One region of the Gordonia sp. DT101 genome, then DNA from elsewhere that is predicted to be linked to it. Evidence: riboswitches for the same ligand, from Rfam matches in the RefSeq annotation. Region 1 holds a riboswitch; each other region holds the start of a gene.
What was found. Region 1 has a riboswitch for thiamine pyrophosphate ahead of ACLQ3I_RS09640 (3-oxoacyl-ACP reductase). Riboswitches for the same ligand answer to the same signal wherever they lie in the genome.
Positions count from the first base shown of each region.

Region 2: linked by a shared signal. The riboswitch ahead of thiO (glycine oxidase ThiO) and the one ahead of ACLQ3I_RS09640 (3-oxoacyl-ACP reductase) in region 1 are both predicted to bind thiamine pyrophosphate.
Region 3: linked by a shared signal. The riboswitch ahead of thiC (phosphomethylpyrimidine synthase ThiC) and the one ahead of ACLQ3I_RS09640 (3-oxoacyl-ACP reductase) in region 1 are both predicted to bind thiamine pyrophosphate.

Region 1 is NZ_JBNCLX010000002.1:657,071-666,638, forward strand. It holds gene ACLQ3I_RS09615 (oxygenase MpaB family protein) at 1-641, opposite strand, end outside; gene ACLQ3I_RS09620 (geranylgeranyl reductase family protein) at 668-1,942, opposite strand; gene ACLQ3I_RS09625 (polyprenyl synthetase family protein) at 2,045-3,064, shown strand; gene ACLQ3I_RS09630 (peroxidase family protein) at 3,071-4,606, opposite strand; gene htpX (zinc metalloprotease HtpX) at 4,812-5,672, shown strand; gene ACLQ3I_RS09640 (3-oxoacyl-ACP reductase) at 5,694-6,476, opposite strand; TPP riboswitch at 6,467-6,559, opposite strand; gene ACLQ3I_RS09645 (phosphodiesterase) at 6,673-7,620, shown strand; gene ACLQ3I_RS09650 (stealth family protein) at 7,584-9,002, opposite strand; gene ACLQ3I_RS09655 (oxidoreductase) at 9,255-9,568, opposite strand, start outside.
Region 2 is NZ_JBNCLX010000002.1:108,182-117,749, reverse strand. It holds gene ACLQ3I_RS07065 (glycerol-3-phosphate 1-O-acyltransferase) at 1-118, opposite strand, end outside; gene ACLQ3I_RS07060 (LuxR C-terminal-related transcriptional regulator) at 232-2,847, opposite strand; gene ACLQ3I_RS07055 (ABC transporter permease) at 2,897-3,649, opposite strand; gene ACLQ3I_RS07050 (ABC transporter ATP-binding protein) at 3,646-4,608, opposite strand; gene ACLQ3I_RS07045 (DUF1330 domain-containing protein) at 4,678-4,968, shown strand; gene ACLQ3I_RS07040 (thiazole synthase) at 5,165-5,947, opposite strand; gene thiS (sulfur carrier protein ThiS) at 5,940-6,137, opposite strand; gene thiO (glycine oxidase ThiO) at 6,134-7,273, opposite strand; TPP riboswitch at 7,258-7,372, opposite strand; gene thiE (thiamine phosphate synthase) at 7,392-8,072, shown strand; gene ACLQ3I_RS07020 (hypothetical protein) at 8,062-8,304, opposite strand; gene ACLQ3I_RS07015 (hypothetical protein) at 8,674-9,081, shown strand; gene ACLQ3I_RS07010 (NUDIX hydrolase) at 9,056-9,538, opposite strand.
Region 3 is NZ_JBNCLX010000004.1:116,406-125,973, reverse strand. It holds gene ACLQ3I_RS15450 (amino acid adenylation domain-containing protein) at 1-1,692, shown strand, start outside; gene ACLQ3I_RS15445 (ABC transporter transmembrane domain-containing protein) at 1,689-3,269, shown strand; gene ACLQ3I_RS15440 (ABC transporter ATP-binding protein) at 3,266-5,068, shown strand; gene ACLQ3I_RS15435 (siderophore-interacting protein) at 5,208-5,969, opposite strand; gene ACLQ3I_RS15430 (GNAT family N-acetyltransferase) at 6,051-6,398, opposite strand; TPP riboswitch at 6,622-6,736, shown strand; gene thiC (phosphomethylpyrimidine synthase ThiC) at 6,726-8,396, shown strand; gene thiD (bifunctional hydroxymethylpyrimidine kinase/phosphomethylpyrimidine kinase) at 8,393-9,247, shown strand.

The sequences.
Region 1 (9,568 bases):
GTGCCGAGGAGATCGAGGGTCGAATCGGCCACCGCCAGCGACTTCGTGCTGAACGTGAAGTGTCGCCGCTCGTACTCCTCGTAGAACTGCTCGAACTCCTCGTAGGTGGCCGGAATGTCCTTGATGGCCATGTGCTTTCCGAGCATGCGGTAGTGATTGGTGAGCCCGGTGACCTCGTGGCCGGTCAGCTTCCGCCACTCGTAGGAGTTCACCCACTGCACCGGGCACACCACGAAGGTTGAGAGCACGTACAGCATGTCGTCGTTGGAGATGTCGTACATCGCGTGCATCTGATTGATACGCCGGACTCCGGCGCGGCCGGCCGCACTGTCGAAGCCGTGCTCGATCGGTGCGTCGAGCAACAGCACGGTGTCGTCGTATCGCTTTTGCGTCTGCTTGGTGAACTGCTGCGTGTCGAAGAGCAATTCACCGATCGACGGCACCGCGTAGGTGCGGAACAGGGCGAAGCTCAGCGCTTGGGTGATGCTCCACGGGAACTCGCGGGTGGCGAGCAACGCGGAGATGGCCACCGGGTCGTCGGCGGAGTCGACCGCGTCGATCTCACCGCGCAGCCGATAGCGGGACGACACGCGGTTCTGCACGGCATGTTTCACCCGGGTCGGAATGCTGGCTGCGTTCATCGTTGAAACATATCATCGAAAATGTGTCATCGGAACGGTGGACGGTCGTCGATCTGCGACGACAGGCGCCCGGCCGTGCGCCATGCGCGCGCGACCAGATCGGCGTCGTCGGGGGTGATCAGGTTGCCCATCACGCGGACGACCATCGACATCAGGTGTGTCGACCGCATGCCGGGCCGGCCGAGGGTGGGGACTGCCTGGGGGACCGTCAGCAGTCCGGCCAGCCGTCGGGCCGCGGAGAACGCCAGGCCGTACTGGCCGATCAGGACATCGCGCCAGCGGGTGGTGTGGTCGGGGGAGCCGCGGGTCTCGTCGAGCAGTTCGACGGCGAGGCGCCCGGCCTCCAGCGCGTAGTCGATGCCCTCGCCGTTCAGCGGGTTGACCAACGCTGCGGCGTCGCCGATGAGCATCCAGTTGGGGCCGGCGACACCGGTCACCGCGCCGCCCATCGGGAGGAGTGCCGACGTGAGGCGTTGCGGTGGGCCCTCGATGGCCCACTCGTCGCCGACCATGCGGGTGTAATGCTCGAGGATGGGCCGCAATGCCATGTGCGCCGGGCGCTTCGCGGTGGCGAGGGCGCCGACGCCGACGTTGAGCAGGCCGTCTCCCGCACCGCCGAGCGGGAACACCCATCCGTAGCCGGGCAGGAGCGCGCCGTCGGGGCCGCGGAGTTCGAGATGTGAGCCCATCCAGTTGTCGTCGGCCCGCCCCGACTTCACGTAGGCGCGCGCGGCCACCCCGTACGCGGTCTCGCGATGCCATTCGCGCCCCAGAGCCTTGCCGAGTCCGGATCGCACGCCGTCGGCGACGATCACGTTGCGCACCGCGATCGACCGGGCGCCGTCGGAGGTGTCGACGACCACCTCGGCGATCCGGCCGTCGCGCATCGTCACGTCGACGGCCTTCGCTCCCTGGACCATCTGTGCGCCACGGGCCACCGCGAGGGCGCGGATCTCCTCGTCGAGCTCGACGCGGGACACGGCGCTGCCGAAGGTGGGGAAACGACCCGAGGGCCATCGGATCTGCTGCGAGGCGCCCCAGCCGTGCAGGGCGAGTCCGTCGAGACGCGGCCGGTCGTCGAGAAAGCGGCCGAGGCCGAGGTGATCGAGTTCGGCGACCGCACGTGGGGTCAGTCCGTCGCCGCAGGTCTTGTCGCGGGGGAAGGTGGCCGCATCCAGCAGGACCACGTCGTGTCCCGCCGTCGCGGCGTGCGCGGCCGCGGCGGATCCGCCCGGCCCGGCACCGACGACGAGGACCTCGGCGCGCTGCGGTATCGGGGGAGGGGGTATGTCGCTACTCACCCGACCAGTATGTCGGCCCGCATCAGCGACTACGCTCGGCAGCAGGCCCCGAGTGTGACCGGCGGCCCTCGAGACCGACGACGAGATGGAGCGGTGGAACGCGTGAAGTCCACATTCGCCGGGCTGGACCTGGGCACCGACGAGTTCGCCGACACCGTGCGGGGATCGTTGGCGCAGGTCGAGGACCTGCTACTGGCAGAACTGTCGTCAGGCGACGAGATCATGACGGAGGCGGCCACACATCTGGCCAAGGCCGGGGGCAAGCGGTTCCGCCCGATGTTCGCGATCCTGGCCGCGCAATTCGGCACACGGCCCGGGGGGTCGGAGGTGATCACCTCGGCCACCGTCGTCGAGATGATCCATCTGGCGACCCTGTACCACGACGACGTGATGGACGAGGCGCAGTTGCGGCGCGGTGCACCCAGCGCCAATGCGCGGTGGACCAACAGCGTGGCGATCCTCTCCGGCGACTTTCTGTTCGCTCGTGCGTCGCGGCTGGTGTCGACACTGGGTCCGGATGCCGTGCGGATCATCGCGGAGACGTTCGCCGAACTGGTCACCGGCCAGATGCGCGAGACTGTGGGGGTCCGCGAGGGTGGCGACCCCATCGATCATTACCTACAGGTCGTGTGGGAGAAGACCGGTTCGCTCATCGCGGCGGCCGGACGCTTCGGCGCGATGGCATCGGACGCGGCGCCCGACCGCATCGAGCGGCTGTCGCGACTCGGCGACATCATCGGCACCGCCTTCCAGATCTCCGACGACATCATCGACATCAGCTCGGCGACCGGTGACTCCGGCAAGACGCCGGGCACCGATCTGCGCGAGGGCGTGCACACCCTGCCGGTGCTCTATGCGCTGCGCGCCGACGATGCCGCGGCCACGCGGCTGCGGGAACTCCTCTGCGATCCGCAGACCGGCGCGGCGCGGCCGGTGACCGACGACGCGGTGGTCACCGATGCCATCGAGGTGCTCAACGCGTCGTCGGGCATGGTTGCCGCGCACGACCGTCTCCGTGCCTACGCCGACGAGGCCGAGGCCGAACTCGCACAGTTGCCCGAGGGGCCCGCGCACACGGCATTGTCGTCGTTGGTGCGGTACACGATCGACCGGACCGGGTAGCGGCGGTCACGGGCCGACCGGCCCCGCTCCCGAGTGGTTGATCAGGTCGGTGAGGGTCCCGATCACCTTTCCGCCGACGTCGACCCCCGAGGGCGTCACCGCGAGATCGTTGGCGTTGAGGTAGCTGTTCGGGTCGGACTTCAGGGAACCGATGATGGTCTCGCAGACGATGCGACTGCCGAGTTCGCCGAGATGCTCGCCGCCCGCCTGGGCGCCCGCCTCGCGGAGGATGTAGTACCAGAGCGGGGTGCGTTGGCCCAGCGCGGTGGTGGTCAAGATCTGTGCGACCGCTGCGCTTTCGCCGTTCATCGTGTCGGCCATCTCGCTGAGCGTCATCGGTTTCACACCCATCGCTTCGCAACAGGCCTGTGCCGACGGCACCGAGAGACTGTAGCCGCGAACGAGATTCGACTTGGCCAGGTGTCCCAGGATCGGATCGTCCCGGCGGGTGCCCAGTGGCAGGTCACCCAGACCCGCGGCGATGTTGGAGTCGACCTTGCGCGCGAACTGCACGTTCGCGCTGGTGCCGGTGAAGAAGTTGAAGTCCAGCGTCACACTGGGTTTGAGTTGATACTTCACTGGATCGGCGTCGTCGAAGAAGTCCGGATTCGACTGCGTCGGGTCGTTGTTGAGCCCCTGCGACGGGCCGAGGATCTTCATCACGTCGAGCGCGGGCGTGGCTCCGTTGAGCTGATAGCGTGGTCGGATCATCGTGTGGCCGAAACGGAAAGCAGCGGTGGAGAATTCGAGGGGCATGAACGTCTGGCCGGGACCGGCCGAGTTGCCGTAGAAGCGGGGCCCGTTGGCGAGTGTGTCGATCACCACGGCGAGGTCGCAGACCTTGGCGAGATAATCCTGCACCACCACGTATTGGTAAGCCCAACGCGTCAGCTGGCGTGCCCGGACGTGCTTGCAGGCTGGCGTGCCGGCGACCTGTGCGTCGTAGATCTTGTTGTAGAACAACAGGAACGCGCAGTGCAGTGCGGAGATGTTGGGATTCTCGTCGTTTCGCGAGTCGGCGATTCGGGCGCTGCGGTTCGCCGTGTCACGCGGCACGTCCCGACGGCCTGCGGGGTTGAAGACCACCAGTCTGAGATCGGCGTCGTACAGATCATCGGACTCGGTGGTGGAGCCTGCGGCCAGTGACGGCCCATCGCCGAAAACGCTATCGAGGTCGAGCTGTGGACGACGCCCGTTGCGCAGACTCGCGGTGACCTCGTCCGGGTTGCGTGGGTTCACCGGTTCACCGCGCCCGAGCGTGGAGATGGTCGAGTCGCGGTCGGTGCGGGCGGTGAGGTCATGGTCGATGAACTGACCGAAATAGGTGAAGACGGCCGGGATGCCCGAGTCGTTCGGGTTGGCAACCACGTCGGTGGCCATCGCGTCGCCGAGCTGTTTGAGCGCAGGCAGGGTCTCGGGGGAATTGGGCAGCAGCCGCGACGACGAGTGGGCGGCGTCGGGGAACATGTAGCCGAACGGTGTGGTGAACAGTAGTTCGTCCTGTGTGGCCACCTCCCCGGTGTGACTGAATTTCGTGAACATGGTCGGGTCCTCACGGTGGTGGTCCAGTGGATGTCAGCAACGCTATGGGCGGCAGAAGCCCTGGTCGCGCGTAGTTGACTACCCGAAAGTTCACCGAGGTGTGCGGGCCGCGACGTCGCGCAGGAAACTCTGCCGCCCGGTCGTCCGTTCGGTACATGAAGGACCTGGCGACGGGCGCCGGTCGAATGCTGAGAACGAGGGACAGATGCACTTCAATGGCCTGAAGACGGCGGCCCTGATGGGGCTGATGTCGGCGATCATCGTCGGGATCGGGGCGCTTTTCCGCAGCCCGACCATCTTGCTGCTGGCGGTGCTGGCGGCGATCGGCATGAATGCCTACGTCTATTTCAACTCCGCGAAGCTGGCGCTGCGGTCGATGCACGCGCAGCCGGTCACCGAGGTCGAGGCGCCGGTCCTGTACCGGATCGTCCGCGAGCTCGCGACGACGGCCCGCCAGCCGATGCCGGCGCTCTACATCAGCCCGACGGAATCGCCGAACGCGTTCGCCACCGGCCGTAATCCCAAGAACGCCGCGGTGTGCTGCACCGCGGGCATCATGCGTCTGCTCGACGAGCGGGAACTGCGCGCGGTGCTCGGCCACGAGCTGTCGCACGTCTACAACCGCGACATCCTGATCTCGTCGGTGGCCGGTGCGATGGCGTCGGTCATCACCGGCCTGGCGAACTTCGCGTTCTTCTTCGGCGGCGGTAACCGTGACGGGAACGGCCCCGGCATCCTGGGCGTGCTGATGATCAGCCTGTTGGGACCGCTGGCAGCCTCGCTGATCAAGATGTCGGTGTCCCGCTCGCGTGAGTACCAGGCCGACGAGTCGGGCGCGGAACTCACCGGTGACCCGCTGGCGCTGGCCTCGGCATTGGCAAAGATCAGCGGCGGGATCGATCAGGCGCCGCTGCCACCGGACCCGAAGATCGAGTCGCAGTCGCACATGATGATCGCCAACCCGTTCCGCGGCGGGAACGTCGCGAAGATGTTCTCGTCCCACCCGCCGACACCCGACCGCATCGCACGCTTGCAGGAGATGGCGCGGCGGTCGGGCCGGGGGTAGTGGCGTCGCGTAGTCCTGTTCCTAGTCTTTGACCAACCCGCCGTCGACGACAAGGTTCTGGCCGGTGACCGCCCGCGACCACGGCGACGCGAAAAACAGTACGGCATCGGCGAATTCGTCGGGTGTCGTGACCGTTCGCAGGGGCGTGCCCGCGGCGATGGCGTCGAAGACCGCAGTCGGGGTGGCGGCGCTGGCATCGGTGGTGCGGAGGAGTCCACCGGACACCATGTTCACGGCGATCCCGTCGGGGCCCAGGTCCGCGGAGAGCGTTCGGGTCAGGGCGAGGAGTGCGGCCTTCGCGGCGGTGTAGTCGTGGTAGGGGACGACGGGATTCTGCACCAGGTTGGTGCCGATGTTGACGATGCGGCCGAATCCGGCCGACCGCATGTCGCCGAGGACCGCCTGCGTGGTGTTGAGCGCGGCCGCGACGGTTCCCCGGAACTGGGCGTCGAAGGCCTGCCAATCGATGGTGTCGGGCTTGGCGCGGTCGTCGCCGTTGAATGAGAAGTCGGCCAGCGCATTGTTGACCACGGTGCAGACCGGCGCGCCGAAATGTTCCCGAGCCCGTGCGACGAGGTCGAACACCGCGTCACGGTCGGTCACATCGGCGCCCAGAGCCACCGCCCGCCCGGCGCCGCCGAGTTCATCGACGAGTGCGGCCGCGGCCGACGCGCTGCGGTGAAAATTGATGACCAGCCGGGCTCCTTGTGCGGCAAAAGCTTTGGTGATCGCGGCGCCGAGGCCCCGGGCGCCGCCGGTGACCAGGACGATCTGCTCGGAGACTGCAGGAGCGAGCGCATTCATGTGGACATCCCTTCGCCAGTGCTAACTGGACAGGTTCGGCGGGTGTGGTCTCAGCCGCCCGCGCGGCACCCCGTGTCGTGTTTCATCAGATCATGCGCCCGCGCGAGCACACGACTCAGGCACACACGTCTAGGGTTGGACACAGGCAGGCGCCCAATCGGGCTCTGCACATCGGGCGGGCGGAAGCAGGAGACCGATGAGCAACAGGGGTCCAGACGGTATCCGGATGTCGGAGTACCCCCATCCGTCGCACCTGATCCTGCACCTGAGTGACACGCATCTGGTCGGCGATGCCGGCCCGCTGTACGGCGCCGTCGACAGCGAGGTGACACTGCGGCAGATCCTCGCCGAAGTCGAGGCTTCACACGTGCGCCCCAATGCGCTGCTGTTCACCGGCGACCTCGCCGATCGGGGAGAGGTCGCGGCTTACCGGAAGTTGCGGTCGATAGTCGACGAAGTCGCAGAATCCATTGGTGCGCAGGTCATCTGGTCCATCGGAAACCACGACGATCGAGCGCATTTCCGGTCGGAACTTCTCGACGAGGCACCTTCGGCGGCACCGATCGATCGTGTCTACGACATCGACGGTCTCCGTGTCGTCGCTCTCGACACCTCGGTGCCGGGGAGCCATCATGGCGAAATCGCCGAGGATCAATTGGAGTGGCTTGCGGCCGAACTCTCGGTGCCCGCGCCACACGGCACCATCCTGGCCATGCACCATCCGCCGGTCCCGTGTGTACTCGACCTCGCGGTACTGGTGGAGTTGCGCGACCAGCACCGGCTCGCCGACATTCTGAGGGGCAGCGACGTGCGCTCCATCCTCGCCGGCCACCTGCACTACTCGACCACCGCGATGTTTGCCGGTATTCCCGTCTCGGTCGCGTCGGCCACCTGCTACACACAGGATCTCACCGGTCCGGCGGGGGCCTTACGTGGCCGCAACGGAGCCCAGGGCTTCAATCTGGTGCACGTCTATCCGGAAACCGTCGTCCACTCAGTGGTCCCGGTCGGCGACTACGACACGGTCGGTGAATATGTGAGCCCGGCGGAGACCGAGCGGCGACTGATCGAGGCGGGGGTCCGCATACCCGGCCCCGAGGCAGCCGCTCAGACGGCTTCCCAGGGTGCCGGGATCGGGAAGTAGTTCTGCAAGAAGTGGGTGACCTTGATGGTGCGCACGTCCAGGTCGACGTCGGGTGTGCTGCCATCGTTGAGGCAGAAGAAGTCCATCGACCGCTTCGTCAGGAGTGAATCCATCTGTCGTAGGCCGGATTTCGCTGTGGTGTCGACGTATTTGACCTTGGCTGAGCGCTGCACCACCGCGCGGCCGCTCATGAGCGCGTAATAGTGATAGAGCGAGTTGGTGACCGAGATGTTGGTCTCCGCCCGAAAGGTGCTGGCCGCGGTGGCCGCGAACTCGGCCGGGAACTTTGCCTCCATCTCCGCCATCACGCTCTTGCGCAGCGGCGTCGCCGCATGCTCGAGATGGCGGGTGGTGACCAGGCCGAACCGATCTCTGAGGAGCCCGCGATTCACTCGCGCCGAATTCTCGAATCCGCTGCGTTGATCGTTGTTGGAGCCCAGTCCGATTCGGATCGGTGCCTCGATGAACATGCTCACTCCGCCGGGGGAGAAGAACATCTGCGGGCTCACGGAACGACCGAAGAACATGTCGTCGTTGGAATACAGGAAGTGTTCGGCGAGACCGGGAATGCGGTGCAACTGGGACTCGACAGCCTGCGAATTGTGGGTCGGAAGGACCGACGGATCTGCGAAGAACTCCTCACTGCGCACGAACGTCACCCGCGGATCATCGGCAAGCCATGCAGGTTTCGGCGAGTCGGTGGCGATGAAGATCCTCCGGATCCACGGGGCGTACATGTGCACACTGCGCAGCGCATACCGCAACTCGTCGATCTGACGGAACCGGGCCTCGGAATCGTCACCCTCGCCGACCACATGGCTCTGCATCCTCCTGGCGCGCTGAGCCTGCCATTCCTTCGACGACCCGTCCACCCAGGAGAACACCAGATCGATGTCGAAAGTGATGTCGGAAGCCTGGTGGGCGAACATCTTCTCGAAGGTCGGCCATGTGCGCCCGAACCTCTCGACCTCGCTGCGTACCGCTTCCCGTGAGGAGACCGTTCGTCGCGTCAACGAATTGGCCACGGGCAACAGCAGATCGTCACCTGCCGTCGTCCACAATTCGATCTGCACGCCGGTCGCCGCTCCGAACGTCATGCCGCTGGCGAGGTGGACGCGCGGTCGGAACAGACGGAACACGCGGGCTTTGCGGTGCGTCGACAACGCGCCGTCGGCGACCAGGGCGGGCCGACCCCGTCCCGCACCCACGGTCTTGGCATAGAACGGATGATCCGCGCACGCGGCGGTCAACGCCGACCTGAAGCGCTTGCGCAGCGCCCAGTCGATCGCCAGCACGGGACGCTCATCGTTCCCGCGAACCAGCAGGTAGCCGATCCCGGCCCGGTCGAGGACGTCACGCAGGAAGAGAAGGTCCTCGACCATCGCTTCGTGGGGTGTGGTGCTCGTGTTCACCAACGCGAGGCGGCCGTTGAATCGGACCACATCGGGTTCGCATGGATTGCGCTCGGCGGGGATCTTCGCACGTACAGCGGTGTGGAGGGACTCCTGCTGGGGTGCACGGAGGACGTCGATCGGGGCGGGGGAATTGCTGATGGTGACCTTCCGGATGCTCGCCGCAACCGCGACATCGCCAGTCTAGTCCCAGGTCAGGGACTGCCCTGCCGGCCCGTCGCCCTAGCGGCGGGCAGACGCGATGCGGTCGAGCACGGCGACCTCGTCGGCGGTCAGTCGGAGGCCGCCGGCCGCGACGTTCTGTTCCAGGTGGGCCGGGTTGCCGGTGCCGGGGATCGCGAGCACATGCGCACCGCGCTGCAGGGTCCACGCCAATCGGACCTGCGCCGGGGTGGCGCCGTGTGCTTCGGCAATGGTCGCGATCTCGGATTCTCCGGTGTCGTCAGGTCCCTCTGGGGAGGCCCAGGTGGAGGTGGCCACGGCGAAGAACGGTACGAATGCGATGTCGTGTTCACGGCATAGCTCGAGCAGGGTGT
Region 2 (9,568 bases), 550 kb from region 1:
CGGCCACCTCACGCAGTGCCCGCACCGGGGCGTCGGGATGGGTGGTCGCGGCCCACTCCCGCACCGCCTGCAGCTCACATTCCGTGCGCACCTCCGCGAGCACCAACGAGTCGCCCACGACACACCACCTCTCACGCCTCCCGACCCCGACGATCCGGACCGGTTGCGCTCATTGTGGCCCCAGATCGACCCACCCATGACTGGTTCGACCAGACAGGGTCCAGACCGTGCTCAGGCAGTACCCGCATTCGCCTTGAGCAGCAGGGTGGCGATCTCGGAACGGTCGGCGACGTCGAGTTTCGTGCAGGCCCGATAGATGTGGCCCTCGACCGTCCGCACTGACACCGTCAGGCGTCCGGCGATCTCCTTGTTGGACAGTCCCGCGGCCACCAGATTGGCGATCTCGCGCTCACGGGTGGTCAACGGAAGCGGCTGCGCCGCCTCGACCAGCGCCGGCGTCCGCAGACCGCCACATTCCGCGGCGAGGCGATTGGCGACCGCCGCCGCGGCGACGGTCGCCGCCCGGTGGCCCGCAGCCTCGTGCAGGACACTCGCCTGGGCGGCCGCGTCGGCCGCCGACAGCCGGACTCCGAGCTGTTCGAGTTCGGTTGCGCAGAGATCGAGTTCGACGGCGTCGCCGGCTGCCAGTGCCTCTGCGTGTCGCGCGTAGAGCTCCGCGAGCGGCCCGTCGATCCGGCCGGCCAGCTCCCGCAGGCGTTGCGCACCCGAGGAATCGCCGAAACGGGCCGCCGAGTGGAGCGCTTCGGCCTCGATCGCGTATTGCCCGGACTCCCGCGCTTCGCCGGCCGCCTCGCCCGCCGTCTTCGCCGCCACCGACACCGTGCCCGCGGCCGCCTCCTGCCACGACTTCGCGATCGCGAGCATCGGTCCGAACACCGCGATGTGCCTGCCGAATCGGTCCTGCGCCTTACGCAATGCGCGTTCGGCCCGCTCGGTACGCCCGGCCGCGCTGAGCGCCTGGACCAGATAGAACTGCGCCGGATAGTTCCAGGATTCGGCGGCCCGGCCGCTGTCGAGCGTCGCCAGGGTCTGGTCCATACGCCGGATCACCGCCGAGCTGTCGCCGCGCGCCAGTTCGACCACCGACACCAGGATGCCCGCCATCCCCCAGCCCAGATATTGGCCGACATTCGAGAACGCGACGTACCGCTGCGCCCGGACGTCCGCCTCGTCGAGCCGGCCCGTGAGCGTCAGAGCCAGGATCTCACCCAAACCGGTTGGGAACCTGAGCAATCCGTCGGTTGTGGTCTCCGCGATACGCGCCCGGGCGGCGAGTTCGGCGACCTCGTCGCCGCGACCCGACAGCGCTCGCGACAGGCCCCCGCCGAAGACCGCCCACTCCACCGCCCACGGAGATGGGTTCGGCGAACCGAGGACTTCGTCGGACAATGCGATCGCATCGTCGACTCGATTTCCGAACGCCGCACGCGCAGCGGCGTATCCCTTGACCACCAGCGACAGGTTGGGGTCGGTCACCTTCTCGCGCAACATGTCCAGCACCGGATCGGCACGCTCGGCATCACCGAGCGCCCAGAAGAGATTGCCGAATCGCATTCCGCCCCAGAGCACCAGCTCCAACTCGCTGAGCTCCTCGGGGCGAAACACGGCCAGCACGTTTTCCGCTTCTTCCGCGTATCCCTGCCACATCAGCGCCCGTGCCAACGGTTCGGCCGCCCCGACGCCTCCCTTCCCCTCGGCGGCAGCGGCGCGTGCGAACCGCTCACCGAGCGGGGCGTTGGCGAATCCGAGGGCGTCGCGCGCGGCCGCGCTCATCAGGTCCGCATCGACGCCGACGTCACTCTCCAAGGCGAGGTCGGCGAGACGGATGCGTTCCGTGGGCGTCTCCGCACCCCTCGCGCGGAGGGCCTTGACCAGACGCCCACGCAATCGTCGTGACGATGCCAGCCCGAGCCGGTGCCGAATGACCTCGCCGAACAATGGATGGTTGTAGCGAACCTGCAGGCTGCGGCCATCACGGGAGATGCGGACCAGGCCGGCGATCTCAGCCTCCTCGACCGCCTCTTCGCCTGCCAGCTCGGAGAGGATCTCGATGTCGAGCGGTTCGCAGAGGGCGAGGTACTTCAGCACATTCAGCACCGCGTCATCGAGCTGTTCGATGCGGCTCTCCAACAGCGACGCCAGTTCCGAGGTGATCGCGGCCCGTCCCCGCAGCTGCCACACACCGTTCACCTGACGAAGTGTGTCGGCCTGTCGCGCGCCTTCCACGAGATGCCGGAGGAACAGCGCGTTACCACCCGACGCCTCCCACATCAGGTCGGCCGAGAGTCCCTCCAGTTGTCCGCCCAACACCGACTCGATGAGCTCCACGCTCTGCTGTTTGGTGAACGGCGACAACGTGATCCGTGTGAGGTGATTGTCTTTCCACAGCGAGGTCACCGCATCCGGCACCGACTCGCCACTGCGGACCGTCGCGACGATGTGCACCGCGCGATCGATGGCCAGCTGATGCAGCAGCGTCGCGGACAACTCGTCGAGGAGGTGGGCGTCGTCCACGCCGATCACGACGTTCCCGTCGGCGAGCAGCGATTCGCGCGCCGCAGCCAGATAGGTCACCGGATCGCTGGTCGTGGCCGGTCCCACCAGGTGTGCGAACACCCCGAGCGGGATGCTCCTGGCCGACTCGGTACCCGCGACCCACCGCACGCCGCCGTCGAGCGCAGCCGTGACGTGACGCGCCAGGGTCGTCTTGCCGACCCCCGAATCGCCGGTGAGCACGACACCGCACGCAGCCGTCTCACCGCGCAGCGCGGATTCGATGATGCGGAACTCTTTCTCGCGCTCGACCAGAGGCCAGTTCGAGGACATGTGGGGATTTTAGTCTCATTGCCCGGTCGACAACACCGCGATTCGACCCCTATGCGTCACGGCGCTCGGTCATCACGATCCCGATCACGAAGATGATGACCGCGAAGACGGCGAAGTAGATCAGCGATCCGTAGACGTTCCAGTGGTATTGGGTGTCACCGGCTCCCTCGTTCAGGAAGCGGGAACCGTTGGCGAACGGCAGGAACGGCGCGATGTGCTCGCCCACCTTGGGGAGGATGGACAGGATCGACTCGAGGGCAAGATTCCAGATCAGCACGATCACGATCGCGCCGGCCGTGTGCCGGACGATGGCGCCCACACCGAGTCCGATCAGCACATAGAGCGCGGCGATCACGGGGGTGCCCCAGATCTGGCGCACCACGCCGGGGTCGCCGAGCTCGATGCCGCTCGACGAACCGGCGAGACCGCGCACCAAGAAGATGCCCACCACCGCGAGCACCAGCGTGACCGCCACGGCGAGCGCACCGAACACACCGGCCTTGGCGAGCAGGACGGTGGATCGTTTCGGGATCGCCTGGAAGGTGGTCCGGATGGTGCCGAAACGGTATTCACTGGTCACCGCGAGCACGGCCATGATCATCAGCACCAGCACGCCGAAGGCGTTCAGTCCGATCAGCGCGGTCCATGCGGACTCGCCCGGCGACGGTCCAAGCGGCGCCGTCGAGGTCGCCCCGGTGAGCGCGGCGACGGCGATCGCGAGCACGACGACCACGGCGATGCACCAGTACGGCGACCGCGTGGACGTCAGCTTGATGCGTTCGGCGTTCATGGCGGCGATCATCGCGGACCTCCCTGGATTCGAGGGTCGTTGCCGGGCTGGGCGGGAGGGCCGCCGCCCTGGTACTGGACCGCGCCCGCGGTCATCGACATGAAGACCTCTTCCAGGGATGCACTCGTACCGGTCAGTTCGTGCAACGCGATCCCGGCCTGCCCCGCGAGATCTCCCACCTGATCGGTGGTGACTTCGGCGACGGACAGCGCCGGGCGGCCGTCGGATGCGGTGAGGGGCACGACGTTCAGACCTGCCTCGGCGAGCACCCGGTGCAGGTCTGGTAGTCGAGGGCTGCGGACCCGCACGCTGCTCGAGGCCCGGCTGGTGAATTCACCGACCGAGCAGTCGGCGATCAGCCGTCCCTGGCCGATCACCACGAGATGGTCGGCGGTCAGCGACATCTCGGTGAGCAGGTGGCTCGACACCAGGACGGTGCGGCCCTGCCCGGCCAGATGCCGCATGAAGTTGCGAATCCAGACGATGCCCTCCGGATCCAATCCGTTGACCGGCTCGTCGAACAGCAGCGTGTGCGGGTCGCCGAGCAGGGCACCGGCGAGACCGAGCCGTTGCTTCATGCCGAGCGAGAATCCGCCAGAGCGTTTGGTGGCCACCGACGTGAGACCGACCATCTCGATCACCTCGTCGACCCGGCGCGCTGGGATGCTGCTGGAGGCCGCCATCCACCGCAGATGCGACCTGGCGCTGCGATTGGGATGCACCCACCCGGCGTCGAGCAGCGCGCCGACCTGCCGCAGCGGATGGTCGAGCTCGCGATACGGGCGACCATTGATGGTCGCGGTCCCCGACGTCGGTCGATCCAATCCGAGCATCATGCGCATCGTCGTGGATTTTCCTGCCCCGTTCGGGCCCAGGAACCCGGTCACCACCCCGGGCCGGACGTGGAAGGACAGATCGTCGACGGCACGCGTCCGCCCGAAGTCCTTGGTCAGCTTCTCGACTGTCAGCACACCTCGACCATAGACATCTCGGCACGCACCGGGCGTACTCCACACCGCGGGCCGTCATAGGGTGTGTCCATGCCGACCATGTTCACGGTGCTGCTCTGGCCGGTCACCGGCCAGGAGTCGGAATTGCATGCCTACGAGGACGATGTCCTGCGTTTGGTCGATGAGCACCGGGGTCGCGTGCTCACCCGCGTACGCAACGTCGACGACGATGCCGGCCATCCGCTGGAAACCCAGATCATCGAGTTCGCCGACGAGGCGGCCTTCGGCTCCTACATGCAGGATTCACGCCGGCAGGCAATGGCCCGGCGTCGCGACAGGTGCGTCGCGCGGACGCAGATGTGGCGGGTCGAATCCGCCTGACACCCCGTCCATCGGGTGCAGTTTCTCGCCGATCGGGCACAGTTTCTCGCCGACCGTGCACAGTTTCTCGCCGATCGTGCGCAGCTTCTCGCCGACCGTGCGCCGCATGGTGGTCAGTCGCACGCTCGACACGATTCTGTGCACGATGGACGCAGATCTGTGCACGCTCGGCGAGAAATCGGGCCCGGTCGACGGGCTACGCACGCGCCGGCGACGACGCCTGCGCCCAGAACCGCTTGGGCATCCGGCCCGCGCCGGCGGCGTACCGTCCGGCGATCACGGCATGTCGCATCGCGGTCGCCATCCGCTCCGGGTCGTCGGCGCGGGTGACCGCGGACGCGAGGAGCACCGCGTCACAACCGAGCTCCATCGCCAGTGCGGCGTCGCTGGCGGTGCCGATGCCTGCGTCGAGTACCACCGGGACCTGCGCCGCCTCGACGATCATCTCGATGTTGTGTGGATTCGCGATCCCCAGGCCGGTTCCGATCGGCGAGCCCAGCGGCATGACGGCGGCCACCCCGAGGTCCTGCAGCCGCGCGGCGAGGACCGGGTCGTCGTTGGTGTAGGCCAGCACGGCAAACCCGTCGTCGACGAGAGCTCTTGCCGCATCGATTAATTCGACCGCATCGGGCAGCAGAGTGCGCTCGTCGGCGACCACTTCGAGCTTCACCCAATGCGTTTCGACGGCCTCACGCGCGAGTTGCGCGGTCAGCACCGCCTCGGCAGTGGTGTGGCAGCCGGCCGTGTTGGGCAGGATCGCGATGTCCAGACGGCGGAGCAGCTCGACCATCCCGGTCCGGGACTCGGGACTCACCCGCCGCAGCGCCACGGTGGTCAACTCGGTCCCCGACGCCACCAATGCGCGTTCCAGCACAGCGAGATTGGTGGCACCGCCGGTGCCCATGACCAAGCGCGATGTCAACTCACGGTCGGCGATCCGCAACGGGGTGTCGGCCACGGCCGCGATCCGGCTATCCACCCTGCACCGCCGTCACGATCTCCACGCTCGCGTCGTCGTGCAGGGTCCGGTCCCAGCGGCCACGAGGAACCACCTCACCGTCGATCGCGACTGCGATCCCGCGCTCGGGGAGCCCCAGTTTCGCGACCAGATCCCCGACCGATGCGTCGGGCGCGAGATCGGTCGCCTCGCCGTTGACGACAATCGTCATGATGGCTCAGCTCCTTTCGTGGTGCTGCTGAGTCCGCCTGCAGCGACCCAGCGATCCGTCAGCAGTTCGAGAACCTTGTCGGCGGTGTAGGGCGCCAACAGGATTCCGTTGCGCCCGTGCCCGGTCGCCACGACGACCCGGTCGTCGACGCGCCGGATGATCGGCAGTCCGTCGGCGGTGCACGGCCGCAGGCCCGCGGCCGCCTCGGCGAGTTCATAGGTCCGCAATCCCGGCATCAAGTCGACGGCGTCGGCGAGCAGATCGGTCACGCCACCCACCTCGGGCTTCGCCTCGCTCTCGTCCGGCGGCTCGTATTGGGTTGCGCCGACGACGATCCCGTCGTCGCGGGGGACCAGATAGACCTGCCGTCCATGCATCCGGGCGCGGATCACCCGGGAGGGCTGGGCCACCGACCATCGCGTTCCGCGCAGCCGCAGGATCTCACCCTTTGCCGCGTGGAGTGCCACGTCGGGGACCAGCGAGCGTGTGCCCAGGCCGGCGGCGACCAGGATCTGGTCGGCGTCGACATCGGCGAGATCGGCCACCCGCTCGTCGACGAACTGCGCTCCCGCATCGATGAGGGCGTCGCGAAGGCGGCCCAGCAGCCTGCGGTTGTCCACCGCACCCTCCCCCACCGCCAGGTATCCGCTGTGCAGACGTGAGCTCAGTCCCGGTTCGCGTCGACGGATCTCGGCGAGATCGACCCGCCGGAGATCATCGTGCGCCCGCGGCGCGCGGGACCAGACGAACTCGGCGAGGTTCGACAGATACTCGGCATCTGCCGACGACGCCGCGACAAACAATGACTCGGTGGCGGCCATCACCGTCGGATCGCGTAAACGGGCCACCAGATCCGGCCAGCGTCGCACCGACGCCGACGACAGCGCCAGGAGATCGTCCTCGCCGGGGTGACCCTCGCCGAGGGAACCCAGCATGCCGGCGGCCACCCAGGCCGCGCGATCGGCGGTGCCCGCGTCGTGGACCCTGACCCGGTGGCCGGCGTCGACCGCGCCGAGCGCACACGTCAGTCCGATGACACCGCCGCCGACGACGGCAAGTGTCGGTGCAGATCGGTCGATGCTCGGTGCAGATCGGTCGATGCTCGGTGCCGATCGGTCGATGCTCAAGGGGGACATCCTTCCTTCGCCGGCATTACCCGGATCAGGTCAAACGGTCAGCGGAGGTTCGGCCCGCACTCTCAGCCCGTCGTACCCCGGGCTCCCGTGTCGTGACGCCTAGCCTACCGTTGCCTCCGTGACACCGACTCGAGGCCCGAGATCCGCCCGCCTGTCATCGGCCCGGGTGTATCTGTGCACCGACGCCCGGCGCGAACGTGGCGATCTGATCGAGTTCGTCTCCGCAGCGCTCGCCGGTGGTGTCGACATCGTCCAGTTGCGCGACAAGGGATCGCCCGGTGAGGCGCGGTTCGGCACGCTCGAGGCCCGCGAGGAACTCGAGATCCTCGCCCGGCTCCGCGACCTGACGCGCCGGCACGACGCGCTGCTCGCGGTCAACGACCGTGCCGATCTGGCCGTCCTCGCCGAGGCCGACGTGCTGCACGTGGGTCAGGGCGACCTGCCCGCCGGCCGCGCCCGGCAGATCACCGGCCCCGACGTCGCCATCGGGCTGTCCACCCACGACGAGGTACAGATGCGGGCCGCGGCCGTCGACGACGCGGTCGACTATTTCTGCGTCGGGCCGTGCTGGCCGACTCCGACCAAACCGGGCCGGGCCGCACCCGGACTCGATCTCGTACACGCTACGGCGTCCGTCGATCCGCCCAAGCCGTGGTTCGCGATCGGTGGCATCGACGCCGTTCGACTGTCCGAGGTCCGGGCCGCCGGTGCCGGTCGCGTCGTCGTCGTCCGGGCGATCACCGCCGCCGACGACGCGCAGGACGCCGCGCACGAGCTGCGGACCGCGCTCACTCGCTGACGAACGACACCGCCTCGTCCAGGTCTGCCCGGGTGGTCCGGAAGGTGTTGACCGGGGCGTCGGTGTCCACGTGGGCGAGAAGCGCCTCCCGCAGTCGTGCGGTGCCGTCACCCTGGGTGATCACCGTGTGCCACGGCTGGGTGTCGCACCAGGAAGGGGTACACGTCCACCGTTCGTCCATGAGCTGTTCGAGCACGGCCATGCCCGCCTCGCGATCGACAGTCTGGGTCATCGCCGACATCCCTCCGTCACGACCTGACCCTCGTTCGGTTCCCGACCCGACGCTGGCGGAGTGGACCGAAAGCCGGTTGCCGCGCCCCGGCGGGCGGGTCTATCGTGGTCGGCATCATGTTGTGCATGAAGAGCATTCTCGTAACCCGCCGCAGCGGGGTCTGATCGACCGACCCCCCGCTGCGGGGTCGTTGCGCTCTCTGCTCGTCGGTCACCTTTCCTTCGACCGAAACGTAGACACGAGATGCACAGCCTTCATCTTTCTCAGCAACCCTGTCCGTGTGACGCACCCGACCCCTTCGCACCCGACCCCTTCATTCGCCGATTCGGATGCGCCCTGCCCCGAGGCATGCGTGAGGAGGCAGCCGACATGACGTGGCAAGGATTCACCGACGAATACGCACCCACCGGCGCCATCCGGCTCGGCTCGTTCAGCATCGAGACCGGACGAGAGGACATGGTCACCTGCCGCGCAACCATCGCTTTTGCCGACCGGATCATGACGCTGCACGCCAGCGCGGCCGGACCGATCGGTGCGATGACGTCCATGCTCCATGACATCGGAGCGCCGATACAGATCCTCAGCCTCCACCAGCGCGAGGTCGGCGGCACGGTGACGACATTCCTGCTCTGCGAGGCCGACGACCGGCAGTGCTGGGCCTACGGCGACGGCGCCACCGGCGACGAGGCCAACGTCAACGCCCTGATCGCCGGGGCCAACCGGCTGCGGGACCCGATCATCTCTGGGGATATCAGCTCTGGGGGTCGAGAGCGCTGATGCGCTCTCGCAGTCCCGGCCACGCGTTGCCGAACGCCGGGTGCAGAGGCAGTTCCGCCACGTCGTTCTCGGGAACCCAGCGCAGTTCCGCGGACTCGAAATTGGCCACGGTGCGCACCGGCTCGTCGATATCCGCGATGACCGTGGTGTACGTCCAGCCGCTCGGCGCCTGATGGGTGACGAGCGCCGCGACCACGTGCAGGTCGTCACCGCCGACACCGGCCTCCTCATGCGCCTCACGGACCGCCGTGTCGATCGCGCTCTCGTGCGAATCGCGCGCGCCGCCGGGAAGCCCCCACGTCCCGCCCTGATGTGACCACACCGCGCGATGCTGCAACAGGATCGCCGTGGAACCGTCGGGCAGTGGTGCCCGCAACAGCAATCCGGCTGCCCCGTGACGCCCCCAGTAGCGCGAACCGTCCGGATCGATCACCCATCCGTCGCCGTCTCCGCGCACCCTGCCTCCTGCCGTCGGTTTCCCGTCCGG
Region 3 (9,568 bases), on a different contig from region 1:
ACGGTCACGCCGACCGGCGCGGTCCCGATCGGCCGTCCGGTCCGGGGCTTCGAGATGGTCGTCCTCGATCCGGCGCTCCGACCGGTCGCGCGCGGGGTGGTGGGCGAGCTCTACGTCGCCGGCCCGGCCATCGCCCGGGGCTATCACGCCCGGCCGGCGCTGACCGCCGACCGGTTCGTCGCGAACCCGTTCGGTACACCCGGTGATCGGATGTATCGAACCGGCGACCTGGTGTCGCTCGCCGACGACGACTCGATCCGCTATCTCGGCCGCGCCGACCGACAGGTCAAGATCCGTGGTCATCGGATCGAACTGGGCGAGATCGAGGCGGCGCTGCTCCGGAGTCCGGCGGTTCGGCAGGCCGTGGCGGTCGGCAAGCCTGGCCCGCAAGGCCATACCGTGCTTGTCGGATACATTGTCGGACACGACTCCTCGCACCCCGACGTCGTGGCGCCACAATCCCGGGAGATCCTCGACGAGGTCGCGCGGACCCTGCCGCGGCACCTGGTGCCGTCGACGATCGTGGTCCTCGACGCGATCCCCACGACACCGTCGGGCAAGGTCGACGAGCGGGCCCTACCCGATCCGGAGTTCGCCTCCACGACCGCGTATGCCCCGCCGTCGACGCCGACCGAGCACGTGGTCACCGAGGAGTTCGCGCACCAGCTGGGCATCGAACGCGTCGGTGTCGACGACGACTTCTTCCTGCTGGGCGGCACATCGATATCCGCATTCGCCATGGTTGCCCGACTTCGTGACCGGACAGGTTCTCTGTTGCCGATCGCTGCGGTGCTCGACGAACCGACTCCCCGCGCACTCGCCCGCAGCCTCGACGATCCAGATCCCGTGGCGGACGATGCTGCGCTGGGCGTCCTGCTACCGATCCGACCGTTCGGCTCCGGCGCCCCGCTGTTCTGTGTTCATCCCGCCATCGGATTGTCGTGGGGTTACGCCGGATTGCTCCGCCACCTGGACGCCGACCGACCCGTGTACGGCCTACAGATCCCGGGAGTGGTCGATGACGACTCGGTGCTCTCGTACGACACGATCGACGACCTGGCGGACCGCTATCTCCGGGAGATCCGAAACGTGGCGCCGCACGGTCCCGTCCACTTGCTGGGCTGGTCACTGGGCGGTGTGATCGCTCATTCGATCGCCGCCCGGATCGCGGCCGCCGGGGGCGTCGTCGGGTCGCTGACCTTGTTGGACAGCGTCCTGCCGGCGGCTCTGCCCGACCGGGACGACGCGATGCGACTGACAGACCTGGTCAGTGCACTCGGCCTCGAAGATCACCCGATCGCGGCGATCAGGGACCACCACGCACCCGTGACACGGGCATCGGTGGCTGATCTGCTGGCGGAGGTGGAGGACATGCCGCCAGGTCTGCAACCCGAGGTCGTGTACTACCTGATCGATGCGGCCGCGCATACGGACAGGCTTCTCCGCAGGCATGTGCCGCCCGTGTACGACGGGGATGCGTTGTTCGTGGCGGCCGATCCGGACGGCACCGCCGACTCGACCGCGAAGTCGAGCTGGATGGGCCCCATCACCGGGCACGTCGACGACCTCCGGGTCCGGTGCACGCACTGGGAGATGTGCTCCCACGCCGCGATGCACGCCATCGGACCTGCGGTCGAAGCGTATCTACAGCGTCCCCGGCCGGCGCGCGGGAACGGTCGTGCGACGCCATGAGCGACGTCGAACTGGTCTCCATGGACCGCCGCGGCCGGATACCCGACGGCGCCCGCGTGTTGCGTGGTTCGATGCGGGACAACAGGCGCTCACTGATCGCCTCGACCGCACTCCTGTCGCTGCATCAGCTCTGTGAGGTGTCGGTCCCCGTCCTCATCGGGGTGGCGGTCGATCGGGCGCTCGGCCATGCCGACGCGGCATCCCTCGTGCGGTGGTTGGCGGTGCTGGCCCTGGTCTTCCTCGTCCTGACCGTCGCGTACCGGTATGGAGCCCGGATCGCCATGACCGCGGCACAGGGCGAGGCACACCGACTCCGGATGCGATGTGCGGCAACCATCATCGAGGACACCCCGGTCACGTCACCGGATCTACGCGACGGCGAGATGTTGAGCATCTCCAACTCCGACGCCGACGAGACCGGCAACCTGCTCCGCTACGTCCCCCAGGCGGGATCGGCCGTCGTGGCGCTGATCGCCTGCGCCGCAGTGCTCATCGGTATCGACAGCACTCTCGGCATCACCGTCCTGATCGCGGTACCTCTCATCCTCTCTCTGGTACAGCTCCTGTCCCCGTTCACAACCCGCCTCATCGGCGCGCAGCAGCATCACATCGGCCGTTCCACCGCACTCGCGGCCGATCTCGTGACCGGGATGCGCACGCTGCGCGGCATCGGCGCGCTCGACATCGCGTCCGACCGTTATCGGGAGGCCGACGGCCGCACCCGATTCGCGATGCGGCGCGCGGCCATCGGTCACGGCGCGTTCTTCGGAGCCGCCACCGGCGTGACCGGTCTGATCGCAGTCGGGGTCGCTGCATTGGCGGGGTGGTTCGCGTTGACCGACCAGATCACCGTCGGCGCACTCATCACCGTCCTCGGCCTGGCCCAGTTCCTGACCGAGCCGCTGGCGATCGCCGCGATGCTGCCGGGCCGCGTCGCGACGGCTCGCGCCTCGGCCGAACGCATCTCGACGTTGACCGCCCGACACCGATCCGCCGACGACACCATCGTCCGTACCGACCGCGACTCGACAACCGCTCCGCCCCACCAGGGAGAGTTCGTGGCCGTCCGGGCCCCGGATTCCGCGACCGCTCGGGCATACGCGAGCCAGATCGGTTCCGTCGCCCGACCCGATCTGCTGGTCGAACCACACTCGGTCGATCTGTTCACCGGAACGATCTGGTCGAATCTGGTCGTCGACCGACGCAGTGCGCCGCCCCGGGCCGCGGTCGTCGAACTCCTGGAGGCCCTCGGAAGCCTGGACATCCTGGGCGGCGGCGGCGTCGAGGCTCTCGACACCCCCGTCTCGGATCGCGGACTGTCACTGTCCGGAGGGCAGCGACAGCGACTCGCGCTGGTGCGCGCCCTCATCCGGGACCCGCGCACTCTCGTCCTCCACGATCCGACGACCGCGGTCGACGCCATGACCGAGCGCGTCATCGCCGAAGCGGTGTACCGGCGTCGACACGGTCGCGGGGCGACCCGGACGACGACCGTGATCACCAACAGTCCCGCATGGCTCAGGGTGGCCGATCGTGTGGTCACGCTCCCCTCGGGTGCCACGGAGCCCGCTTCATGACGGCGTTGCGGGTCGCCGATCGAGCGGAGACGTCGCGCTGGCTGCTCAAGGCCGTACGGGCCAGGCCAATGCTGACCGCGACCGTCGCGATGCTCTGCGCGGTGACCGCCGTCTGTGCAGTGATTCCGGTACTCGCACTCGGGATTCTGGTGGATCGGGTGAGCAGCCACGCGACCGCGGGATCGTTGATCCCGGTCGCACTGCTCGCCGCGTGCGCAGCCGTCGTCGGTGGGCTGGCCGCCGGTGCGACCATGTATGCGGTGGCACGCCTCGGGGCCGACGTGATCGCCGATCTACGCGCCGAGGCAGTGGATGCGGCCCTTCACCTTCCGCGCGCGACCATCGAGGTGGCCGGCCGCGGCGATGTGCTCTCGCGGGTGAACAACGACGTGACCGTCATCAATCGCGCGGTCACCACGGTAGTGCCGACGGTCGTGACCGCGGCAGCTCTCACCGTGGTCAGCGTGATCGCGATGGCCGGACTCGATTGGCGGCTGGGCCTCGCCGGTTTCAGCGCCATCCCGTTCTACGTCGCGGCCCTGCGGTGGTACGTCCCCCGTTCGGCACCCGTTTACGCCGCGGAACGCGCCGCCGCGGCCGAACGCGCACAAGCCGTCGTCGAGTCGGCGACCAGTCGCGACACCGTCCTTGCCTACGGCCTGCAGGACCGTGAGCTCGACCGTATCGAGGAGGCCTCGCTGCGCACCCGGGACCTCGCGGTCTCGGTGTTCACCCTGTTCACCCGCCTGGTCGGCCGGGTGAACAGAGCCGAGTTCGTCGGTCTGGCAGCGATTCTCTCGATCGGCTTCTGGCTGGTGTCGGCGGACGCCGTCACGGTCGGTGCGACGACCGCCGCCGCTCTGCTCTTCCATCGCCTGTTCAACCCGATCGGGATGATCCTCTACAGTTCCGCGGAGTTGCAGCTGGCAGGCGCCGGTCTCACCCGGCTGGTCGGTGTCGTCGAGACGAAGTCGTCGGCTCCCGATGCGGATTCCGACGTCGACACACCGGTCTCACCGGTCAGCCAGGCGGGATTGACACTGCGCGACATCCACTTCGGCTATACACCGGATCATGCGATTCTCCGTGGTCTCGACCTCGACATTCCCCGGGGCCATCGACTCGCGCTGGTCGGCGCCAGCGGGGCAGGCAAGTCGACGGTCGGCGGCCTGATCGACGGCACCCTCGTGTGCGATCACGGAGAGATACTCAAACCGGCTGCCGCGCAAGTCTTCACCATCAGTCAAGACGTTCACGTGTTTGCCGGACCGCTCATCGACGATCTCCGTCTGGCAGCGCCGGCCGCCACCCGCGCGGAAGCCTTCGAGGCGTTGGCCATCGTCGGTGCCGACGGGTGGGTGCGGTCATTGCCATCGGGGATCGACACCGTGGTCGGCGAGGGCGGGTTCCGCCTCGGCGAGGCTCGAGCGCAACAGGTCGCGCTGGCCCGTCTGGTGCTCGCCGACCCCGAGATCGCGATCCTGGACGAGGCGACGGCGGAGGCCGACAGCGACCAAGCCGCCGACCTCGATCGGGCGGCACTGGCGGCGACCGCGGGACGCACGACATTGGTCATCGCGCATCGACTCTCCCAGGCACTCACCGCGGATTCCGTCGCGATCATCTCCGAAGGCGTCATCACCGAACACGGCCCTCCCGACACACTCGTCGGCGCGGGAGGCGAATTGACGCGCCTGTGGGACACCTTCCACGCGCAGCACCCGGGCCACGATGACCGTTCCGGTCCGGCCGAACATCCACCGCAGACAATCTCAACCGAGATGAGGACTCACCGATGACCCCCACGACGTCAGACAACCACCGCGTCTCGTAACTCGACAACGGTGAGGCGACACCACTGATGGCCCGATTTGTGGCCCGGTTTGTGGAGCGCCCGAGCACATTCGGTTGGTAGCGGCCCGACGACCGTTCATTCGCTCAGGATTCGGGCGCGCCCGCTCGCCAGTACGCCTGCGCCTTCACACTCGCCTTGCCGAGTTTGTAGTCGTTCTTGAACGAGGCCGACACCGCCCGGGTGGCCTTCATGTCCAGGGCGACCCAGCCGAAATGGCCTGTCGCGTCGAACGCCGCATCGCGAACGGCCTCGATGAGGGCGTCTCCACCGCGGTCCCGTTTGATCCAGTTGACGGTGTCCTGGTCGCGGAGCCGCAACGGCAGCGACTTGTCGGACTCGTGCGCGTACTCGAACCAGACGGTGGCCGGGGTCGACGGATTCGCCGACACCGAGATCGCGTCGAGCAGCGAGTTGATCGCGGGCAGCGCGGCCGTGTCCCCGGCGATCAGCCAGCCGGCCGGCGCGGGCTCCGGGATGGCGAACTTGGACCCCATGAAGGTCGACGAGATCGTCCCCCCGGGCTCCGCGGCCTCGGCCCACCGGGTCGCCGCGCCGTCGTGCATCGCGAACTCGAGGTAGAACGAATCGGTCGCCGGCTCCGGGTCGACCAGGGTATAGGCGCGCTGATGCAGCTTGCCGTGCTTGTTCTCGAACCAGATCCGGACCCACATGGTCGGATGGACCGGACGGTCGGTGAGCAGGCCGCCGCCGGTGAACCCCAGTCGGATGTACTCGTCGGTGACCCTCTCGTTGCTCATGACCGTGAGCTCGTAGTCGTCGGCACCGAACAGTTTGAGGACGGCCCCCTGCCAGCCGCGCGATTTCGACTTCGTCATTTCCGCCATCTGGACGACCCCTCCTCGGAGAACAGACATTCGCTCTCAGGGTAGCCTACGCTAACTGTCCAACTTCCTTCCCGCGGAGGATCACGCCGGCGCGAGCGGCACCAGCCCGGGATGTGCGTCGAGATAGCTCTTGGTGAACGAGCACACCGGCCGAAGTCGGGCGCCTTGGCCGCGGACGTAGTCGACGGCACCGCGCATCAGACGTGTGCCGAGTCCGTGACCGGTGTATTCGTCGTAGAGAACGGTGTGCAGGATGGTGATCGTCCGCTTGCCGTCCACGCAGTCGGTGCTGTACCCGAGGACGCCGACGAGGTCGCCGGCCACCCACAGCTCGAACCGCTCGCGGACCGGGTTGTGCACGACCTGCGAAATCTGCTGCAGGATCGCCTGCGCAGATTGCGGTGGCCGAGATCGATGTTTCCGTTGCATGAGCCCTCCGGCGCATCGGGAGATGACCCGATGACAGGACTCCCCTTCCCACCAGCGGACCTGGGACCATCTGTGATCCCGGTCACAAACCATACCCTACGATCCCGTAGGTATCAGGAAACCGGCACAGGCTTTCGCGTGGGTAAGTATCGCGCGGTACGGGTGCACTGGTCGCCGAGGTCGTTCGGCACGTAGGGTGTCGGATAGGCCGATCGGCCGCACAATTGCACAACGCGGGGGCTCCCACGATCACCGGGGGCTGAGATGGCGACAGGCGGTCGCCGACCGCCCGAACCTGTCCGGATAATGCCGGCGTAGGGAGCCATCATGGGAACACCCGTATCTGAATCCGTCGTGACCACCGGTCCGATCGAGGGCAGCCACAAGCACTACCACGAACTCGATCACCTGCGGATTCCCCAACGACGCATCGAACTCACCAACGGTGAACACCTCGACGTCTACGACACGTCCGGCCCATACACGGACGCGACCGCGACGATCGACGTCGAGCGCGGTCTGGCGCCCACCAGGGATTCCTGGCACCGTCCGGACGCGATCGACGGCGCGTCGACCCAGCTCGCGTGGGCACGTGCCGGCATCGTCACCGACGAGATGCGCTACATCGCCGCTCGCGAGGGCGTCGACGAGGAACTCGTCCGCAGCGAGGTCGCCGTCGGACGGGCCGTCATCCCGGCCAACCATCGTCACCCGGAGTCCGAGCCGATGATCATCGGCAAGGCGTTCGCGGTGAAGGTGAACGCCAACATCGGCAACTCCGCGGTCACCAGCTCGATCGCCGAGGAGGTCGAGAAGATGGTGTGGGCCTCACGCTGGGGCGCCGACACGATCATGGACCTGTCCACCGGCAAGGACATCCACATCACCCGCGAGTGGATCCTGCGGAACTCACCGGTCCCGGTGGGCACCGTACCGATCTATCAGGCCCTCGAGAAGGTCAACGGCGACCCCACCAAGCTGACGTGGGAGATCTACCGCGACACCGTGATCGAGCAAGCCGAACAGGGCGTCGACTACATGACGGTGCACGCGGGTGTCCTGCTGCGCTATGTGCCGCTGACGGCTCGCCGCGTCACCGGCATCGTCTCGCGCGGCGGATCGATCATGGCGGCCTGGTGTCTCGCGCACCACGAGGAATCGTTCCTGTACACCCACTACGACGAGCTGTGCGAGATCTTCCGCCGCTACGACATCACGTTCTCACTGGGCGACGGTCTGCGGCCGGGATCGATCGCCGACGCGAACGACGAGGCGCAGTTCGCCGAGCTCCGGACGCTCGGCGAACTGACGAAGATCGCGAAATCGCATGGTGTGCAGGTGATGATCGAAGGCCCGGGCCATGTCCCGATGCACAAGATCGCGGAGAACGTCCGGCTCGAGGAGGAACTCTGCGAGGAGGCGCCGTTCTACACCCTCGGACCGCTGGCGACCGACATCGCGCCCGCCTACGACCACATCACCTCGGCGATCGGCGCAGCACTCATCGCCCAGGCGGGTACCGCGATGCTGTGTTACGTCACGCCGAAGGAGCATCTGGGACTGCCGAACCGCGACGACGTCAAGGTCGGAGTGATCACCTACAAGATCGCCGCCCACTCCGCCGACCTCGCCAAGGGCCACCCCGGCGCGCAGGAACGTGACGATGCATTGTCCAAGGCGCGCTTCGAGTTCCGTTGGACAGATCAGTTCAACCTCGCGCTCGACCCGGACACCGCCCGCGAGTACCACGACGAGACGATGCCCGCCGAGCCGGCCAAGACGGCTCATTTCTGCTCCATGTGCGGACCGAAATTCTGCTCGATGCGGATCTCCGCGGACGTCCGCACCTATGCCGAGGAGAACGGGCTCGTGACGGCCGAGGACATCGACCGCAAGATCGCCGAGGAGATGGCCGCGAAGTCGGCGGAATTCGTCGAGGCGGGAAAGCACGTCTACCTCCCGCTTGAGGCGACGACCGGCGGTTCCCCCGCCAGATGAGCGACGACCTCGGACTGCCGACCGCCGCACCGGGTGTCACGCCGGCCCGCGTCCTGACGATCGCGGGGTCGGACTCGGGTGGCGGTGCCGGCATCCAGGCCGACATGCGCACCTTCGCGCTGCTCGGCCTGCACGCGTGCGTGGCGGTGACCGCGGTGACTGTGCAGAATTCGTTGGGCGTCCAGGGATTTCAGGAGATCGAACCGGAGACGGTCGCCGCGCAGATACACAGCGTGGTCACCGACATCGGGGTCGGGGCGGCCAAGACGGGCATGCTCGCGTCGGCGCCGATCATCGAGGCGGTGGCCGGCGCGTGCATCGACCTCGGCATCGGACGCGACCGCGGAGTTCCCCTCGTCGTCGATCCGGTGTGTGCGTCGATGCACGGCGACGCACTGCTGGCCACCGAGGCCCTGGACACGTTGCGCACCAGTCTGATTCCCCTGGCGACGGTGGTCACCCCGAACCTCGACGAGGTCCGCCTGATCACCGGGATCGACGTGGTCGACGCGACGTCCCAGCGCGCGGCGGCCCACGCCCTGCATGATCTCGGCGCGCTCTGGGCTCTGGTGAAGGGCGGACATCTGCGATCGTCCGACCACAGTCCCGACCTTCTGTTCGACGGCGACGAGTTCCACGAGTTCGTCCACCCGAGGATCGCCACGACCCACGACCACGGGGCGGGCGACACACTGGCCGCCGCCATCGCGAGCGCGCTCGCCCACGGCTATTCGGTCCCCGACGCCGTGTCGTTCGCCAAGCGATGGGTCACCCGCGGGCTCGAATCCGCCTACCCACTCGGCGCCGGGCACGGTCCGGTGAACCCGCTGTGGCGGGTCACCGCCCCCTGATACCCGCACCCCGTCCCGTCCCGTCCCGTCCCGTCGACAGCAACCCATATCCCGCCGACAGCAACCTCGATCCTGCCGACGGCAACGCGAATCTCGTCGAGAGCAACGTTTCCCGGCTCCCCCGGCGCGGCCCGAAGCGCGCCCACGCGGTCTGAGTATCGTCGTCGGCGCCCTGGGGTGTTGCTCTCGGTGGGATTGATGTTGCTGTCGGCGAGAAACTGGTTGCTGTCGACCGGATATGGGTTGCTGTCGGCGGGATTCATGTTGCCGTCGACGGGATTCGGGTTGCTGTCGACGGGATTCGGGTGGGGGTTGGCGGGG